One region of the Psychrobacillus sp. FSL K6-2365 genome, then DNA from elsewhere that is predicted to be linked to it. Evidence: a T-box and tRNA genes for the amino acid it is inferred to sense, from the RefSeq annotation. Region 1 holds a T-box; the other holds one or more tRNA genes.
The links. The T-box of region 1 lies ahead of trpS (tryptophan--tRNA ligase). A T-box ahead of a tRNA ligase gene usually reads a tRNA of that ligase, here a tRNA-Trp.

Region 1 (5,494 bases):
ATCGCCTGCAATTTACTCGGGTGGAGATGGACTATGGGGCTATGCTGAACCAAGTCATATTTTAAAAGATATTCCTGTTGCAGAACTACTTGAACATGACGCAATACGTAAAAACCCAGTTACTTTAGGGGCATTCAAATTCGAAAAAATCGTTCCAGGTGAGTCTGTACAATTTGTACGCAATGAGCACTACTGGAAAGGTCAATCAAAACTTGATGGGGTAATTGTTAAGACTGTTCCAAGTTCATCAGCTGCTAAAGCTATTGAGACTGGTGAGTACGACATGGCGCTTTCATTCCCAACGAGCGCATATGAAAATATAAAAGATCTTGAAAATATTACACTCCTTGGTCGTCAAGAATTATACTACTCTTATTTAGGATTCAAACTTGGTAAATATGATTATGACGCAAGTCTTGCAATTACAAATGAAGCAGAAGCAAAAATGGGTGACAAAGTATTACGTCAAGCAATGGGTTATGCTTTAGACGTTGAGCAAGTTAATGAAGTATTCTACTTCGATTTACGTGAACGTGCTAATTCTCTAATCCCACCTGTTTTCAAATCTTTCTATGATGGTTCATTAGAAGGATATAACTATGACGCTGAAAAAGCTATTAAACTTTTAGACGACGCTGGTTATAAGGATACAGATGGCGATGGTCTTCGTGAAAACCCTAAAGGGGAAAAATTATCAATCAAACTTGCTGCAATGGCTGGTGATGAAACTCAAGAACAAGTAATCTCTTATTACTTACAAAATTGGGGTGAAGTTGGTTTAGATGTACAATTAGCTACAGGTCGTCTAATCGAATTCAATACATTCTACGATAAAGTCCAAGCAGATGATCCAGAAATTGACGTCTTTATGGGCGCATGGGGTACGGGTACAAACCCATCTCCAGCTGGACTATACTCTAAAACAGCAGTTTATAACTTCAGCCGTTATTCATCAGATGCTTTAGAAGGTCTATTAACTGATATCGATTCTAAGGACGCACTTGATCCTAAGTTCCGTTCTGATAAGTTCCGTGAATGGCAAGAATATATGGCAGATGTTTCTGCTGTTATTCCATTACAATTCCGTTACGAGTTACGTCCAATTAATAATCGTGTGAAAAACTATGACTTCGGTCATGAAACAGAAATCGATCCTTACGAGATCGAGTTACTTGCTGATACTCCAGTAAAATAGTATATAAAAAAACCGCTGCTAAATGAAAGTTTAGCAGCGGTTTTTCATATAGTCTTATAAGGATGTGATACTAATAAGACTATTAATATTTTTAATCAGTTATGGAATAGCAGTAATTAGCTGCTCTCACTTAGTACTCTATTTAAACTTCTTATCACTAGGATACTCATGGAGATCTGTACTAATGTACATGATAGAGTCAACAGACTTTTTATTTTTATGCCTAGCCTTACTATCTATTACCGGTGTAGTCTTCTTCCGAGGCCCATTGCGGCTTCCATCTTAGTCAATGTATCATTTGCAATAGACTGTGCTTTTGTAGCTCCTAAGTCTAGAATTTCATCTAGTTCAGAAGAGTTTAGCAACTGCTCATATCTCTGTTGAATAGGAGTAAGATGATCGATTATAACACCAGCTACTGAAGCTTTAAAGTCTCCATATCCTTTTCCTTCATATTTCTGTACAAGTGTAGAAATTGAAATGTCCGTTAGAGCGGATTCAATGGTTAATAGATTGGAAACTCCGGGTTTGTTTACAGGGTCGAATGCAACGATACCTTCAGAATCTGTAACAGAGCTTTTAATTTTCTTTTCAATTTCCTTTGGACTATCTAAAAGGCGTATCGTAGCTTTTTGATTTGGATCTGATTTACTCATTTTCTTTAGTGGGTCTTGTAAGGATTTGATACGAGCCCCATTTTTAGGTAACTGTATTTCAGGAATTGTAAATACCTCTCCGTAACGTTTGTTGAACCTTTCAGCTAAGTCACGTGTCAATTCAACATGTTGGGTTTGATCATCTCCAACCGGTACGATATCTGTTTGGTACAAAAGTATATCTGCTGCCATTAATGGAGGATAAGTTAACAATGCAGCAGAAACAGCATCTTTACCAGTAGACTTATCTTTAAATTGAGTCATTCTTTCTAATTCTCCTATATAAGAGATACATTGCATAATCCATCCTGCCTGTGCATGCGCAGGAACTTCAGATTGTATAAATAATGTAGACTTTTTCGGATCAATACCGACAGCAATATATAACGCTGCTAAGGATCGGATATGATCGCTCAATTCTTTTGGGTCCTGTGCAATTGTAATGGCATGTTGATCTACAATACAAAACACGCAGTCAAAATCATTCTGTAATGCAGTGAACTGCCTAAACGCACCGATGTAATTCCCGAGAGTAATAATACCAGTTGGCTGTACGCCTGAAAAGATTTTCTTCATTTTTCGAATCTCCTTTTCTTTGTTTAGAAAATAAAAAAACATCATGCATCCCTATAAAAGGGACGAATGATGTTAAATCCGTGGTACCACCCAGCTTGCTAAAATAATTAGCCACTCTTCTTCGTAACGTGAAGGGGACGGTATATGCTACTTACTTTCACATATACTGCTCAGAAGCCCATTCCATTTAAAGTATGATCTGTTTACAGCAACCACAGACTCTCTTTGCATACGTAGGTAAATGTACTTTTCTTCCTCAAAGCTCATTATTTTGTTTTGATTATTATATATAGAAGAAACTCAAAAATCAAGTACTCCTAGTAACTATAATAAATGAATAAAGCGATACACATACAAAATAAGCTAGAGAGACCTAATGCAATAATTGGCTTATGTGGAAAAGAAAATATCTGAGACGGTAACCGCATCTGTTCTGCCTCTTTTTTCATATGTTTAGGGGTAAAGACTTTACGTGTACTTTCAGTAAAAAAGTCAAAAAAGCCACCTGATACGACATATGTCATTAAACCAACAAAAGTAATTGATCCACCAACAAAAAAGGAGATGTTTATGTAAGGGACGAGTTGAATATTTTTATAAACTAAAAGCATTAGCGCAAAAATAATTACCTGACAGCCAAGAAAGTATATCAATTTTTTTTTCATATTTCACCTCTATCAATTTTAAATTATAAAATAGACTCAGAAAATATGCAAAAAATTGATTATTTAAATTAACAAAAATAAACAATTTCTTTTCCAAACATTCACAATTGTTAGGACAATGTAATGATTTTGTTACACTATTGTAAAAATATTTAAAAAAAACCTGTACAAGCTCAAAAGAAAATGTATAATAAATATTGTAATGAATTTTTCTGAATATTTAAGGAGGTTATTTTTTTGAAGAATAGCAAGCTAGTATGGCTTTTAAGCCTACTGTTAGTTGTTGGTCTATTCCTAGCTGCTTGTGGTGGCGACGATGATGCTAAAGATACAACTACAGACACAGACGATAAAGATGCAACAACTGAAGAACCAGAAGTAGCAGCAGATGAGGAACAAGTTTTAAACTTGATACAAACTGCTGAAATTCCAACAATGGACTCAGCTCTAGTAACTGATGCAGTTGGTTTTGACCTACTTAACAACGTAAACGAAGGTTTATACCGTTTAAGTCAAGAAAATGTTGCTATACCAGCACTTTCTGATGGAGAACCAACAGTTTCTGAAGATGGATTAGTTTATACATTCACATTACGTGACTCTAACTGGTCTGACGGTACTCCGTTAACTGCAAATGACTTTGAATTTGCATGGAAACGTGCTATGAACCCAGATACTGCATCTGAATACGGTCCATACATGATGTCTGGCGTTATTAAAAACGCTACTGCTATTTCTAATGGAGAAGCTGAATACACTGAGTTAGGTGTTAAAGCGCTTGACGAAAAAACATTAGAAGTAACGCTTGAAAAACCAATTCCTTACTTCTTATCACTTATGTCATTTGGAACATTCTTACCACAAAATGAAGAATTCGTTACAGCGCAAGGTGAAAACTATGCGAAAAATTCTGATGCACTTTTATACAATGGACCATTTACTTTAGCAAAATGGGACGGAACAGGTTTATCTTGGCAGCTGCTTAAAAACGAGCAGTACTGGGATAAAGAAACTGTAAAACTTACTGAAATTAATTATGATGTAGTGAAAGAAACTGCTACTCGAGTTAATCTATATACAAATGGAGAAAAAGATCGTACTACACTAGATGGTGAGTATGCAATGCAATATGCTGCTGATCCAGAACTATTATTAGAAGGTGAAGCAACAACTTTCTACTTCAAATACAACCAAGAACGTCTTGGTGAAAAATCTCCACTTGCTAACGTAAATATTCGTGAAGCAATTTCTAAAGCGTTTAACAAAGAAGATTTGGCCGCTGTAGTATTAGCAAATGGTTCTAAAGCAGCATACTCTTTCGTACCAAGTGAATTTGCATTCGATGAAGATGGAAATGATTTCCGTGAAGTTAATGGAGACATGGCTGTATTTAATGTAGACGAAGCAAAAGCTGCATGGGACAAAGGTTTAAAAGAACTAGGTGTTACTGAACTTACTTTAGAAATTCTTGGTGGAGACACTGAACTTTCTAAAAAAATGGATGAGTACTTCAAAGCTCAATTAGAAGGGAACTTACCAGGTTTAACTATTACTCTTAAAGAAGTTCCATTTAATGTTCGTTTAGATCTTGATACAAACCAAGATTATGACATTCAAGTTGCAGGATGGGGACCAGATTACCAAGATCCGTTCACATTCTTAAGCCTATGGGAAACTGACGGCGGTAACAACCAAATGTCATACTCAAATCCAGAGTACGATCAATTATTACAAGATATTAATGGTTCGTTAGCTCTAGATTTCCCAGCACGTTGGGAAGCAATGGCTAAAGCTGAAAAAATTATCGTAGACCAAGATTTTGCAGTTGGACCGATTTACCAACGCGGAAATATGATTCTACAAAAACCGTATGTTAAAGGTATAATAACTCATCCTTTCGGTGGAGATTATAGCTACAAATGGGCATATGTAGAAGGTAAAGAAGCAAATTAAGTTTTAAAATCTCATAGTTAGAGAGTATATGGTTCCTAATGGATCATGTACTCTCTTTTTAAATGAATCTGAATTCACCAAATATTTAATAATAATAATTGATTTTGACAATTACCCGTGTTTTCTGTTTATATATATTAGTAGCATATTAAACTAAAATTATTTTTCTAGGAGGTGCAAAGATGGCAAAATATATTACTCGTCGTGTTTTTTATATGTTTATAACGTTTTTCCTTATAGCGACTGCAACATTCTTTTTAATGAAGACGCTTCCAGGATCCCCGATTAGCTCTGCTTCAAAACTATCCCCTACGCAACTTGCGGTAGTTGAAGCGAAATATGGGTTAGATCAACCGATTCCAGTACAATATGCAAAATATATGTTGAATTTGGCGCAAGGCGACTTAGGTAACTCATTTCAATTTAAGAATGCTAGCGTAACAGATTTA
Region 2 (5,494 bases), 2.1 Mb from region 1:
TCTCTAATTGGTTTACTGGGTTAGGATTACAAGCAGCAGGTTGGTCTACGGCAGCAATCATCAACACCTTGAGGGATGAAAACCTCAATGCAGATCTCCCCAAAATATCAGTCCCTACATTAATCGTTCATGGAGTACATGATAAGGTGATCCCATATGAACAAGCTCAAATACTAAATCAAACAATAAAAAATTCACATCTCGTACCCTTTCATTACAGCGGCCATGGGCTTTTCTGGGAAGAACGAGTAAAGTTTAACGAACTTATAAAACAGTTTATCGGATAGATAAGCTTTATAAGAAATAAGTTCACAGGAAAGCTTACTAAGCTATCTTGTGAACCTTTTTGTTATAGTAAATATTATTAGAATACTCTATACTTATAATTGATATAATTTTCAGTTATTAATTGTGAAAGGTGGAGAAACATGAAACTAGGTGTATTTTCTTTAAGTTTAAATGTTAAAGATATTAATGCTTCAAAAGATTTTTATGAAAAACTTGGTTTTCAAACTCTTGGAGGGGAGATCACTCAAAATTGGTTAATTATGAAAAATGAAGATACTATTATCGGTTTATTTCAAGGAATGTTTGAAAAAAATATTTTAACCTTTAATCCAGGATGGAATAGCAACGCGGAAAACCTAGAATCTTTCACTGACGTTCGTGAACTTCAAAATCAGCTTAAACAAAAAGGAATAAAATTTCAGACCGAAGCTGATGAAACTACAGTTGGACCTACACATTTTACAATCGAAGATCCAGATGGCAATCAGATTCTTCTAGATCAACATAGATAAATTTTATATAATGGCCTCCAAACCTAACCAAAAAGTGCTTTACTCTTTTGAGACAGGTACGAAGAAATGCAATGTGGTTCATTTGTTCAAATTATGAAAAGCAGGCTCCTCTATAGAAGAGCCTGCTTTTCATAATTTTACACGTTTGCATCAGGAAACTTATCAGCGACTAAATTTAACTTTATCTTATGCTCCAGCAATGCTTTAAGGCCACAAAGAACAATTGTATAGCCACCGGTTGAATCTATTACTTGATTTGCTATTTCAGTTAGATTACCCTTGAAGCCATAATTTTTGATTTCGACAAATGTTCCTTCTGATTCTCTTTGGGTAAATAGCCATTCAGCAGTTGTTTCATCATCAAATTGGATAAGAATCCGCTTGTTTTGTTCAATTTCCTTCACATCGAGCTCAGCTGAAACTCCGTACATCTCCCATTCCCAACGAATACATCTTCCTTTTTCTAATCTCCCGCTACTCTTTGTAAACCAAAATTTTGTCGTAATAGTTGGATCAATAAAAGCTTCGAATACCTCATGCACTGGCTTTCTTATTAGCATTCCTACACTCACAGTTGATAATTCATCAAAATTAGTCATTAAATTCTCCTTCATTTAAGGTAATAGCAGTTTGAATAAGAGAGATAAAAGTTTCTGATTGGATATCTTCCATTTTTGTAATTCTAATATGTCTCATTGTTTTACCCGAACCCTGTAATAAATTATTTATGTCTTTTTCTACAAGTTCATTTCCTTTATGAAAACCTAAATTAACATGCTTTTTAGCTGTTTGTAGATAACAAACTAACCCTTTATATGAGTAGTTAGGCATCGACCATTTATATTCTTCTACAAGAGCAGGTGAAGCAGCTAAAATAATTTCTCTTAAAACCTTTGTAATGCTCTGAATATCATCTGGTAAATTCAGAATAAATGTATCAACATCTAGAATTGTTCTGTTTAGTTTATCCACTATGTATCACCTTCACTATTCTAATATATAACTTTTGCCATGTTATCCATACAATAATCTTGTAAAAATTTAAAAATGCGTTCGAGATCAGAGTAATCTCAAACGCAGGAATAAGCTTCCTTACTTTATAGATTTTACTTTGCATTCTTATCAGGCTGATGAATCCCAAAAACATTACCCTCAGTATCAGAATAATATCCCTGCCAAGCCATTCCAGGCAGAGCATACTTTGGCATTGCCACCTGTCCACCATACTCTAGTATTTTAGTTTCCGTTGAATCGTAATCTTCCACGCCCAGTGTACAAGAGAAGCCATTCATAGGCTGATGTTGTCCTGGTGGAGGTGTTTGACGTTTCATTAAAGCCCCATCAATACCAGGCTGACTTGCATCGCCAGTAATAGCCCCAAAATAAGGAAGCCCCGCATAATCAGTCCAGTCTTCAAATGTCCACCCAAATATTTCTCCATAAAACTTTTTTGCACGGTCCATGTCATCCACATGAATTTCGAAATGAACTAATCTCCCCATAATTCTCCCCCAATTTAATTCATTTTAAATTTAAATAGCCTTGTACCATTCAAAACTCGCAAACCTTCTTCATCATTGTAATAAAGATTGAAAATTAAATCAATTCAATATAGTGTTTACTAGTTATAACTTTCAATCTAAATTGATTTGAATAATACCTACATGACCGTTAACAGATTTTATAACTAAAGTTCACTAAAACATATAAAGACTGCTGCTACTAATTATCTCTCTAAAAATGCTATCAATGCGTCTAAATCCTTTGCAGAAGCTTTTTTAAAGGTGCCAGCCATCATTTTACCAAAAAGTTTAGTTATGCCTGTGAGACCTTTTATTTCTCCGATTAACTTTATCTCCGTAAGGTTATCAGATGAAGTTACTTTATAGGTAAAAATATATTCTCCTTTACCAGTTGTTCCTTTCTTACCATCACAGCGAAGAACAATTTTATCTGGCTCATTGAGTTCAACAACTTCAAAATGTTCCGTAGCCACTTGTCCAAACATCTTTCTAGATTCCTTCCACTCACTGCCCACTTGCATTAGTCCAACATCCAATCGTTCAATACCTACAAGCCCCTGCATCCAGTAATTAGCAGCATCCAGATCAATCAAACCATCATATACCTGTTGCTTAGAAAGGTGGGTATTTCTTTTCACTTCAAAATTAGTACTCAAGCGGATAACCCTCCAAAATGTTTACTAAAGTATATCATACGATGATCACCGTATTGTTAACATTTTAATAGAGGCTCCAGAGATATTGTGACAGTAATACAGATTTTTATTCAACTTAACCTTCTCTTAAATTCCTTTTAGGACTAGGTTATTTTTGATGCATGTGGAAGTTCAGTTCAAAACTCTTTCTTTTTCTCTCTACACAAAAGACACCCATTAACGCTGATTTAACAGTGTTAATGGGTGTCTTTAATTTTACGTATATTGACGCAAAACACATAATAATACCGGTGGTCGGGGTCGAACCGACACATCCAGAGGATACGGGATTTTGAGTCCCGCGCGTCTGCCAATTCCGCCACACCGGCAAAATAAAATACTACTAGGCAGTTATTATAAAATTTGGAGGCGGCAACCGGATTTGAACCGGTGATAAAGGTGTTGCAGACCTGTGCCTTACCACTTGGCTATGCCGCCATAATTAAGTAATGGAGCGGAAGACGAGGTTCGAACTCGCGACCCCCACCTTGGCAAGGTGGTGTTCTACCACTGAACTACTTCCGCAAAAAACTGGGGTACCTGGATTCGAACCAGGGCATGATGGAATCAAAATCCATTGCCTTACCGCTTGGCTATACCCCAATGGGGCGGACGAGGGGAATTGAACCCCCGAGTGTCGGAATCACAATCCGATGCGTTAACCACTTCGCCACGACCGCCACAAATAAAAAAAGAGCTAACTACTAAGGAATATGGGGCGACTGATGGGAATTGAACCCACGAATGCCGGAATCACAATCCGGTGCGTTAACCACTTCGCCACAACCGCCATTATTCAAAGTTAACTTATAATTTGGCAGGGGCAGTAGGAATCGAACCCACATCAAAGGTTTTGGAGACCTCTATTCTACCGTTAAACTATGCCCCTAAATAAAAACTGGTGGTGGGGGACGGATTCGAACCGCCGAACCCGAAGGAGCGGATTTACAGTCCGCCGCGTTTAGCCACTTCGCTACCCCACCAGTATAGTGGTGCCGGAAAAAGGACTTGAACCCTCAACCTACTGATTACAAGTCAGTTGCTCTACCAATTGAGCTATTCCGGCGTATAAATATGGTGGCTCAGGACGGAATCGAACCGCCGACACAAGGATTTTCAGTCCTTTGCTCTACCGACTGAGCTACTGAGCCTACTTCGATTTGTGCTAGGCTGCGAATCTCTTTGTCAGCTTCATTCGTTCAGTCAGTCACGTACTTTAGTACGCTCCTTCCATCACTCAATCGCTTCCTCGATCCTCTTGCTTATCTCAAATCTCAAATAAAATAAATGGCGGTCCCGACCGGGATCGAACCGGCGATCTCCTGCGTGACAGGCAGGCATGTTAACCGCTACACCACGGGACCATTTGGTTGCGGGGACAGGATTTGAACCTGCGACCTTCGGGTTATGAGCCCGACGAGCTACCACTGCTCCACCCCGCGACAATAATATACTTACAAACACCAGGATACTACGCTTGAAAAAAGTAGGACACCTGCTTCGGCTGACGCCTGCATCGATGTTAATCGCTTGCTTCGTAAAGCGATTTGCTCCACCCCGCGACAATAGAATGCTTACTAATTTATTTCTTAAAGAAATGGTGGAGGATGACGGGCTCGAACCGCCGACCCTCTGCTTGTAAGGCAGATGCTCTCCCAGCTGAGCTAATCCTCCTGGGTAAAATTACGATAAGCTTCGCATCTCTGCTTCAGCTTCATTCGTTCAATCAGTCACGTACATAAGTACGCTCCTTCATTCTCTCAATTGCTTCCTTGATCTACTGCCTTTTCCTAATTTTACATAAGATAAGCTTCGTATCTCTGTGTCAACTTAATTGAAATAAATGGTGACCCCTACGGGATTCGAACCCGTGTTACCGCCGTGAAAGGGCGGTGTCTTAACCGCTTGACCAAGGGGCCATACTTTTATGTAGAAAACTTATCTGGCGGAGAGCAAGGGATTTGAACCCTTGAGACAGTTTAACCCGCCTACACGATTTCCAATCGTGCTCCTTCGGCCACTCGGACAGCTCTCCTAAAATGGCTCCGAAGGTAGGACTCGAACCTACGACCGATCGATTAACAGTCGATTGCTCTACCACTGAGCTACTTCGGAATAATACAGCCTAGCGACGTCCTACTCTCACAGGGGGAGACCCCCAACTACCATCGGCGCTGAAGAGCTTAACTTCCGTGTTCGGTAAGGGAACGGGTGTGACCTCTTCGCCATCATCACTAGACATTATTAATTTGAAAGACAATATTTATTATAACAAAACTAGAAATTAATTCAAGCTTTTTTTATACTTTTTTGTACTCTCAAAACTGGATAAACGACATTGTTACGTTAAACAAAATTTGGTTAAGTCCTCGATCGATTAGTATTCGTCAGCTGCACGTGTCGCCACGCTTCCACCCCGAACCTATCTACCTCATCGTCTTTGAGGGATCTTACTTACTTGCGTAATGGGAAATCT

Region 2: it encodes a tRNA-Trp, which carries the amino acid that the T-box ahead of trpS (tryptophan--tRNA ligase) is inferred to sense. The anticodon was not compared.

Annotation. Positions count from the first base shown of each region.
Region 1 covers NZ_JBBOOO010000001.1:1,193,033-1,198,526, forward strand. The annotation lists gene MKY29_RS05675 (oligopeptide ABC transporter substrate-binding protein) at 1-1,195, shown strand, start outside; gene trpS (tryptophan--tRNA ligase) at 1,435-2,427, opposite strand; T-box leader at 2,483-2,696, opposite strand; gene MKY29_RS05685 (DUF3899 domain-containing protein) at 2,745-3,092, opposite strand; gene MKY29_RS05690 (peptide ABC transporter substrate-binding protein) at 3,330-5,045, shown strand; gene opp3b (oligopeptide ABC transporter permease) at 5,228-5,494, shown strand, end outside.
Region 2 covers NZ_JBBOOO010000001.1:3,313,516-3,319,009, forward strand. The annotation lists gene MKY29_RS16630 (alpha/beta fold hydrolase) at 1-287, shown strand, start outside; gene MKY29_RS16635 (VOC family protein) at 429-800, shown strand; gene MKY29_RS16640 (SRPBCC family protein) at 938-1,399, opposite strand; gene MKY29_RS16645 (DUF1801 domain-containing protein) at 1,392-1,772, opposite strand; gene MKY29_RS16650 (VOC family protein) at 1,907-2,302, opposite strand; gene MKY29_RS16655 (SRPBCC family protein) at 2,527-2,979, opposite strand; tRNA gene MKY29_RS16660 (tRNA-Leu) at 3,265-3,347, opposite strand; tRNA gene MKY29_RS16665 (tRNA-Cys) at 3,383-3,456, opposite strand; tRNA gene MKY29_RS16670 (tRNA-Gly) at 3,469-3,543, opposite strand; tRNA gene MKY29_RS16675 (tRNA-Gln) at 3,550-3,621, opposite strand; tRNA gene MKY29_RS16680 (tRNA-His) at 3,623-3,698, opposite strand; tRNA gene MKY29_RS16685 (tRNA-His) at 3,733-3,808, opposite strand; tRNA gene MKY29_RS16690 (tRNA-Trp) at 3,834-3,907, opposite strand; tRNA gene MKY29_RS16695 (tRNA-Tyr) at 3,918-4,001, opposite strand; tRNA gene MKY29_RS16700 (tRNA-Thr) at 4,009-4,084, opposite strand; tRNA gene MKY29_RS16705 (tRNA-Phe) at 4,094-4,169, opposite strand; tRNA gene MKY29_RS16710 (tRNA-Asp) at 4,307-4,382, opposite strand; tRNA gene MKY29_RS16715 (tRNA-Met) at 4,386-4,460, opposite strand; tRNA gene MKY29_RS16720 (tRNA-Val) at 4,617-4,692, opposite strand; tRNA gene MKY29_RS16725 (tRNA-Glu) at 4,863-4,937, opposite strand; tRNA gene MKY29_RS16730 (tRNA-Ser) at 4,962-5,053, opposite strand; tRNA gene MKY29_RS16735 (tRNA-Asn) at 5,059-5,133, opposite strand; rRNA gene rrf (5S ribosomal RNA) at 5,142-5,257, opposite strand; rRNA gene MKY29_RS16745 (23S ribosomal RNA) at 5,376-5,494, opposite strand, start outside.